3 regions of the Synechococcus sp. RC10A2 genome follow, and region 1 is predicted to be linked to each of the others. Evidence: predicted binding sites of a transcription regulator. Region 1 holds the regulator's gene; each other region holds the start of a gene.

Region 1 (2,200 bases):
TTGCTGCCTGAAACTCTTGCACATGGCGGGCATATTCCCGCACCAGGTAGGATCCCGGCGTCCACACCGGCAGCCGCAGTTGCAGAGGTACTTCTGGATCCACCTCTTGGATCTGTAGTTCCACCTCCAAAAGGTGATTGGCCGGCTCCGGCATCCGCACCGTGAAATGCTGACGGCTTAGCTGAGAAGGGGCGGCAACCCCACCCTGCGCGATCCCCATATAACTTTCCTCGCACCTCCCGCCTGCACCGTCCCAAAACAGTGCGCTAGAGGCATATCTTGGACAGGAGACAAGACTTCAAAGATGTAGCTCCTGCTACAAAGATATCCAAGCAGAGTCTTTTAGCTTAGGATAATCTTGCCGCCGAGGTCATTTTTGAGTCAAGGGTGGCTTGGGTCAATAGCGGGCAGCTCAACCCCGGCACTCCTGGCTGATCTTGTTGGGTTGATTCTAAGGGATAAACTGACCTTAAAAGGTTGAAGAATATGGCAGTGGCCATTGCAGAAAAATCTCTGGTTGCAGCCTTCAAACAGTTGGGAGGGCCTCACCATCCTCCGGTTATCGAAACGTTTGAGCGCGGTAAGACCATCTTCTTTCCTGGGGATCCGGCGGAGCGGGTTTACTTTTTGGTGAAAGGAGCTGTCAAGCTCTCGCGGGTCTACGAAATGGGGGAAGAAATTACCGTCGCTCTCCTGCGGGAAAACAGCATCTTTGGGGTGCTCTCCTTCATCACGGGGCAGCGCTCCGACCGCTTCTATCACGCGGTGGCCTTTACCCGCGTCCAGCTGCTCTCTCTGCCCATCGAACAGGTGGAAAAATCCTTGCGGGAGAACGCTGAGCTCTCCATGTTGCTCCTCAGGAGCCTGTCTTCCCGCATCTTGCAGACGGAGATGATGATCGAGACGCTGGCCCACCGCGACATGGGATCCCGTCTGGTCAGCTTTCTACTGATCCTCTGCCGCGACTTCGGGGTGCCCGGCCCCAATGGAGTCACCATCGATCTCAAGCTATCCCACCAGGCCATTGCGGAAGCGATCGGCTCCACTCGCGTCACCATCACTCGTCTGTTGGGGGAGCTGCGCAAGAAGAACTACATTTCCATCCACAAGAAAAAGATCACCGTCCACGACCCAATGCAGCTTGGCCATCGCTTTGCCTAGGGGGAGAAGCTGCCCCTAGGGCCGTTTCCAGGAATTTACCAGTCGGGACAATCCCTCCCTCTGGGAGAGGAGTAGCCGTGCCACCAGGGCAGGGCAGCGACGAGGGAACCTCCCCTCAACCACCAGGGGCTGAGAGCGATCCTTGGGGGGAGGCTTGCTGCTGGGCCAGAGCAGCCAAGATCTTTTCCCCCATTTCCCGACAGCCGACGAGGGTCATCCCCTCAGAGTAGATGTCGGCAGTGCGGTAGCCCTGGGCCAAAACCGCCTCGACGGCCTGTTCGATGCGGTCGGCAGCCTGGGGCTGATCCAAGGAGTAGCGCAGCAGCATTGCCCCGGAGAGCACCTGGGCAATGGGGTTGGCCTTGTCTTGTCCGGCAATATCCGGGGCTGACCCGTGTACGGGTTCGTACACCCCAGGGCCAGAGGATCCCAAAGAGGCAGAGGGCAACATGCCGATGGACCCGGTCAGCATCGCCGCCTCGTCGGAGAGGATATCCCCGAAGAGGTTCTCCGTGAGAATGACGTCAAACTGCTTGGGCCAGCGCACCAACTGCATGGCAGCATTATCGACGTACAGGTGGGACAGCTCCACGTCGGGGTACTCAGCCGCAATGGCGGTAACCCGCTCCCGCCACAGTTGTGACACTTCCAGGACATTGGCTTTATCCACCGAGCAGAGCTTGCGCCGGCGTTTGCGGGCCAGTTCAAAAGCCACACGGGCAATGCGATCCACCTCCGCCTCGCTGTAGGCCATGGTGTTCACACCCCGCCGGGATCCCTTGGCATCTGTGAAGATCCCTTTGGGTTGGCCGAAGTAGATGCCGCCGGTGAGCTCCCGCACCACCACCAGGTCGATCCCGGCAACCACCTCCGGCTTGAGGGAAGAGGCCTGCACCAGTTGCGGAAAGATCTTCACCGGGCGCAAGTTGGCAAACAGCCCCAGGCCCGCCCGCAAGCCCAACAAAGCCCGCTCAGGGCGCTTCTCCCGCGGCAGGGTGTCGTACTTAAAGTCGCCAACTGCCGCCAAGTAAACAGCATC
Region 2 (2,200 bases), on a different contig from region 1:
CCTCCACAAACTTCTTGTTGGCAGGCGTATCCACCGTCATAAAGTAGTTCCAGGCGGCAAAGTGCCCTTCCAAGAATTCGGGGCCGATGGCCTGTACCTCTTCTTCAGCAATGCTGACGGACATGGTAGGATAGCGATCTGGCCCCAGCCCTGCCCCTTTCAACTGTTTGAAAAAGGCCACGTTGCTGTCGCCGTTCAAGCTGTTGTAGATCACACCGCCATTGGGAAGAGCGGCCCGGATCTTGCTGATGATGGGAGTAACTTCTGTGCTGCCCAAAGGCAGATAGTCTTCACCCACCACCTTGCCCCCCAGGGCTTCCAACTGGGCCTTGATGATGGTGTTGGCCGTGCGGGGGAACACGTAGTCGGATCCCACCAGGAAGAACTCTTTGCCCTTGTTCTTGAGCAGCCATTCCACCGAAGGCTCGATCTGCTGGTTGGGGGCAGCGCCGGTGTAGAAGATGTTTTTGGAGCACTCTTGTCCTTCGTACTGCACGGGATACCAGAGCAGGTGCTGCTTGGATTCAAACACCGGCAACACGGCTTTGCGACTGGCCGAAGTCCAGCAGCCGAATACCGTTGCCACCTTGTCCACATCGATCAATTTGGTGGCTTTCTCGGCAAAGGTTGGCCAATCGGAAGCGCCATCCTCGATAATCGGCTCGATCTGCTTGCCCAAAACCCCACCGGCGGCATTGATCTCTTTGATGGCCAGCTTTTCCGCATCCACCACGCTGGTTTCCGAAATGGCCATGGTGCCGCTAAGGGAGTGCAAAATGCCAACGCGGATGGTCTCTCCCTGGGCGTAGGCGGGCACGGATCGCTTCACCCAGATCTGCGGCCCTAGGGCAGCCCCGGCTCCGGCCAGAGCGCCCATTTTCAGCACTTGACGACGATTAAATGATAGAGCCATCGGTGATCTCCGAAACGAAGTGAGTGCAAAGGGTATTAAGAAGTCCAGTTGTTGCAGCAGCCCGGCCAACAGAGGGAAGCACTTAGCTCATCACCTCGCCCATGTGTTAAATTTGCCCAACTGCAGTCGGCTGAGGCTTTCACCGAATGCCTTCCCAACGTCAACAGGGGAAAGGCTAATTCTGCAGTCGAGAAAGCGTTGTGCATCCCTGTTGCCTTAACGTGTTCCATCAAACCCATTCAGCCCGGAGAGAATTGTATCGCGGGATACCTTTTCCCAGAATCCGAGCCTGTTCTCGGCTCCCTTTCCCCACAGGCTGTAGGCAAAGGCAGGGATCCCTTGCTGCCGGCATAATAGGGGTTCTGGGGTCGAGAATTAGTTGAGAGTTAACAGCTTATGGTGCAGCAGGCCGGCTATGGATCTTGGCGATCCCCGATTACCGCTGACCTGGTGGTGACGGGATCCCTGCGCTTGGGACAGATGGTTTGGGATCAGGGGGATCTCTACTGGACGGAGGGCCGCCCGCAAGAAAAAGGGCGCAATGTGTTGATGCGGCGCTCTGCCGACGGGATCCTGGTGGAGCTGACACCGGCACCTTTCAATGTGCGGACACGAGTGCATGAGTATGGGGGTGGAGCTTATTGGGTGTCGGCAGGGGTAGTGTATTTTTGCAACTTCGCTGACCAACGGCTCTACCGCCTGCTGCCGGGTTCAGATCCCCAGCCCCTGACGGAAGCAGGCCCCTATCGCTATGCAGATGGGGTGGTGGATCGGGCGCGTGGACGCATCCTCTGTGTGCGGGAAGATCACAGCCGCCAGGGAGAGCCGGAAAACAGCCTTGTCTCGATTGACTTGGAAAGCGGATCCCAGCGCGTTTTGGCCTCTGGGCACAATTTCTATGCCAACCCTCGCCTCAGCCCCGATGGCCAGACCTTGGTATGGCTGACCTGGGATCACCCCCAGATGCCCTGGGACGGCACAGAGCTGTGGCGGTCTGAGGTGAACCCTGACGGCAGCTTGGGAGAACCTCAAAAGCTGGCCGGTGGCCCTGCCGAGTCGATCTTCCAGCCCCAGTGGTCACCGGAGGGGGATCTCTACTTTGTTTCCGATTGCAGCGGCTGGTGGAACCTCTATCGCTGGGATCCCCAGGGCCCCATTCCCCTCTGCCCTATGGAAGCGGAGTTTGGAGAGCCGCAGTGGGTGTTTGGCCTGAGCACCTACGGCTTCTGTGGCGATGGGCGCATCCTGGCCTGCTACCAACAGGGGGGTCTGTGCCATTTGGCCTAC
Region 3 (2,200 bases), on a different contig from region 1:
AAGAATCCCCTGCTTTTGTATTTGGGGGGAGGGGCAGCGGGTTTCTCCCTCTACGGCTATCTGCCGGGGCGGGTGGTGATCTTGCTGGGGTTGCTGTTTGGCGGCCTCTACCTGCTCCTGGGCCGGGAGGATCTGCAAGGAGAAAACAAGCAGGCCAACCCCTTCTGGACTTTGGCCAAGCTGACGGTGCCGGCGGCGCTGGGGTTTTTCCTGGTGGCTGCGCCCATTCTGGTGGCCACTGCCACTGCTCCGCCAGTGAGCGCCGAGTATGCCCGCCAGCAATTTCTCTTTTTCCCAGAAGGGCGGGCGCTGCAGCAGATGTGGGTGAATGCCGCTACGCCAGCCGAGGCGGTGTGGCGCAACATCCGCAACGGCCTAAGTATGTTCAACGACCCCAGCCAGCACGACCGGGGCTATATCTATCCCAACTACGGCCATGCCTTTGTAGATCCCCTGACAGGGGTCTTGATCTGGCTGGGGCTGGGATCCGGGCTCTACCGCCTTCTCAAAGGGCGCAGCCAACCCCACGACTGGCTCTGCCTGGGCAGCTTCCTGTTTCTCTACCTGCTCTTTAGCTTGGCCATCACCAAAGCCCCCAACTACACTCGCCTGCTGGTGATCCTGCCCTTTGTAGCCTACCTAACCCTGGAAGGGATCCAGGCGCTGGCTGCTCTCCTGGGACGTTGGGGATCCCGGGCAAGAGGTTGGCTGCCGGCAGCGGCGATGGCGGGGGCGGTCCTGTTGATCGGGGGATGGAACTTGGCCATTTTTGGGGATTTTGTCCACAAGGGCTGGACCCAGGGCAACGATGTGGGGGCCACCGGGCGCTATGTGGCAGCTCGCCAAATGGATCCCGACTACCGCTTCTATCTGGCGGCTAGCACTGCCTACCCCTATTTCAGCTGGGGGGAACCCCACTATTGGCAAAGTTGGATCCAATTTTTTGCCGGACGGGAACAAAAGGTAGCGGTGTTTTCCCCTGAGGTGTTGCCCATCCAGGCGCTGGAGCCACCGTTTACCCTGTTCATGAACGAGTGGGTATGGGATCAGCAGGGGGCAGAGCTGCAACGGCGCTTTCCCAAGGGGCAGTTGCATCGGATCCCTGCCGAGCGGGGGCTATGGGCCTTTGAGGTGGCGGATCCCTAGAGCTCCCCCCCTGGTTTGGCCAACCCACTGTTCGCGGGACGGAGTCCTTTCGCGTCAGCGGGACGGAGTCCTTTCTTTTTACCAGGCTAAAAGTAGCTGAAAGCACACTATGCAGATCCAGAGCCGCCAACAGTAGAAGAAGTAGAAGAAGATGATAGCGTTCCAGGGATCCCAGACGTGCGTTGTGATGCCTACGACCCGGGCGAGGGGTTTTACGACGAGCTGTTTTTGGGGCGTAACCAGCCCCGTCCTGAGGCGATCCCGCTGATTGAGCGCATTCATTCTCTGGAAGAAGGGGAACTGCAGCAGCGGCAAGCGGCGGCGCAGGCGGCCCTCTTTCAAATGGGGGTGACCTTCAACGTCTATGGCGATAGCCAGGGCACGGAGCGAATTTTCCCCTTTGACATCATTCCCCGCATCGTCTCGGCTTCCGAGTGGCAGCGGCTGGAGAAGGGTCTCAAGCAGCGCATCCACGCCCTCAACCTGTTCATCGACGATGTCTATCACGACCAGAAGATCCTTAAGGATGGGGTGATCCCTGCCGAGCTGATCGAAACGGCCAAGGGATTTCTGCGGCCCTGTGTGGGGCTCAACCCACCGGGGAGAATTTGGTGCCACGTCACCGGCACCGACCTGGTGCGGGATCGGGACGGAACTTGGTACGTGCTGGAAGATAACCTGCGCTGTCCGTCGGGAATCTCTTATGTGCTGGAAAATCGGCGGGTGATGAAAAGCACCTTTCCCTCCCTGTTCAACACCATGGGGATCCGCCCGGTGGACGATTACCCCAGCCACTTGTTGGATACTCTGCTTAACCTGGTGCCGCACCTAGCCAATCCAACGGTGGTGGTGCTCACCCCCGGCATCTACAACTCCGCCTACTTCGAGCATTCTTTCCTCGCCCAGCAGATGGGGGTGGAGCTGGTGGAAGGGCGGGATCTGGTGGTGGCCGATGGCTATTTGCAAATGCGCACCACCAAAGGGCTGCAGCGGGTGGATGTGATCTACCGCCGCATCGACGATGACTTCATCGATCCCCTTGCTTTTCGCCCTG

The links. Region 1 encodes NtcA, which controls nitrogen genes in cyanobacteria. Its sites were predicted from a motif close to GTANCNNNNGNTAC; they were not measured.
Region 2: urtA (urea ABC transporter substrate-binding protein) is a predicted target of NtcA. The motif match lies at 1,170-1,183, and genes of this name have one in related genera.
Region 3: NW848_RS00870 (circularly permuted type 2 ATP-grasp protein) is a predicted target of NtcA. The motif match lies at 1,239-1,252, and genes of this name have one in related genera.

What each region holds. Positions count from the first base shown of each region.
Region 1 covers NZ_JANSHP010000029.1:74,051-76,250, reverse strand. Annotated here, with positions in the region: gene NW848_RS03340 (M61 family metallopeptidase) at 1-220, opposite strand, end outside; gene ntcA (global nitrogen regulator NtcA) at 487-1,161, shown strand; gene leuB (3-isopropylmalate dehydrogenase) at 1,277-2,200, opposite strand, start outside.
Region 2 covers NZ_JANSHP010000054.1:9,214-11,413, reverse strand. Annotated here, with positions in the region: gene urtA (urea ABC transporter substrate-binding protein) at 1-913, opposite strand, end outside; gene NW848_RS07095 (S9 family peptidase) at 1,310-2,200, shown strand, end outside.
Region 3 covers NZ_JANSHP010000007.1:6,310-8,509, reverse strand. Annotated here, with positions in the region: gene NW848_RS00875 (glycosyltransferase family 39 protein) at 1-1,146, shown strand, start outside; gene NW848_RS00870 (circularly permuted type 2 ATP-grasp protein) at 1,324-2,200, shown strand, end outside.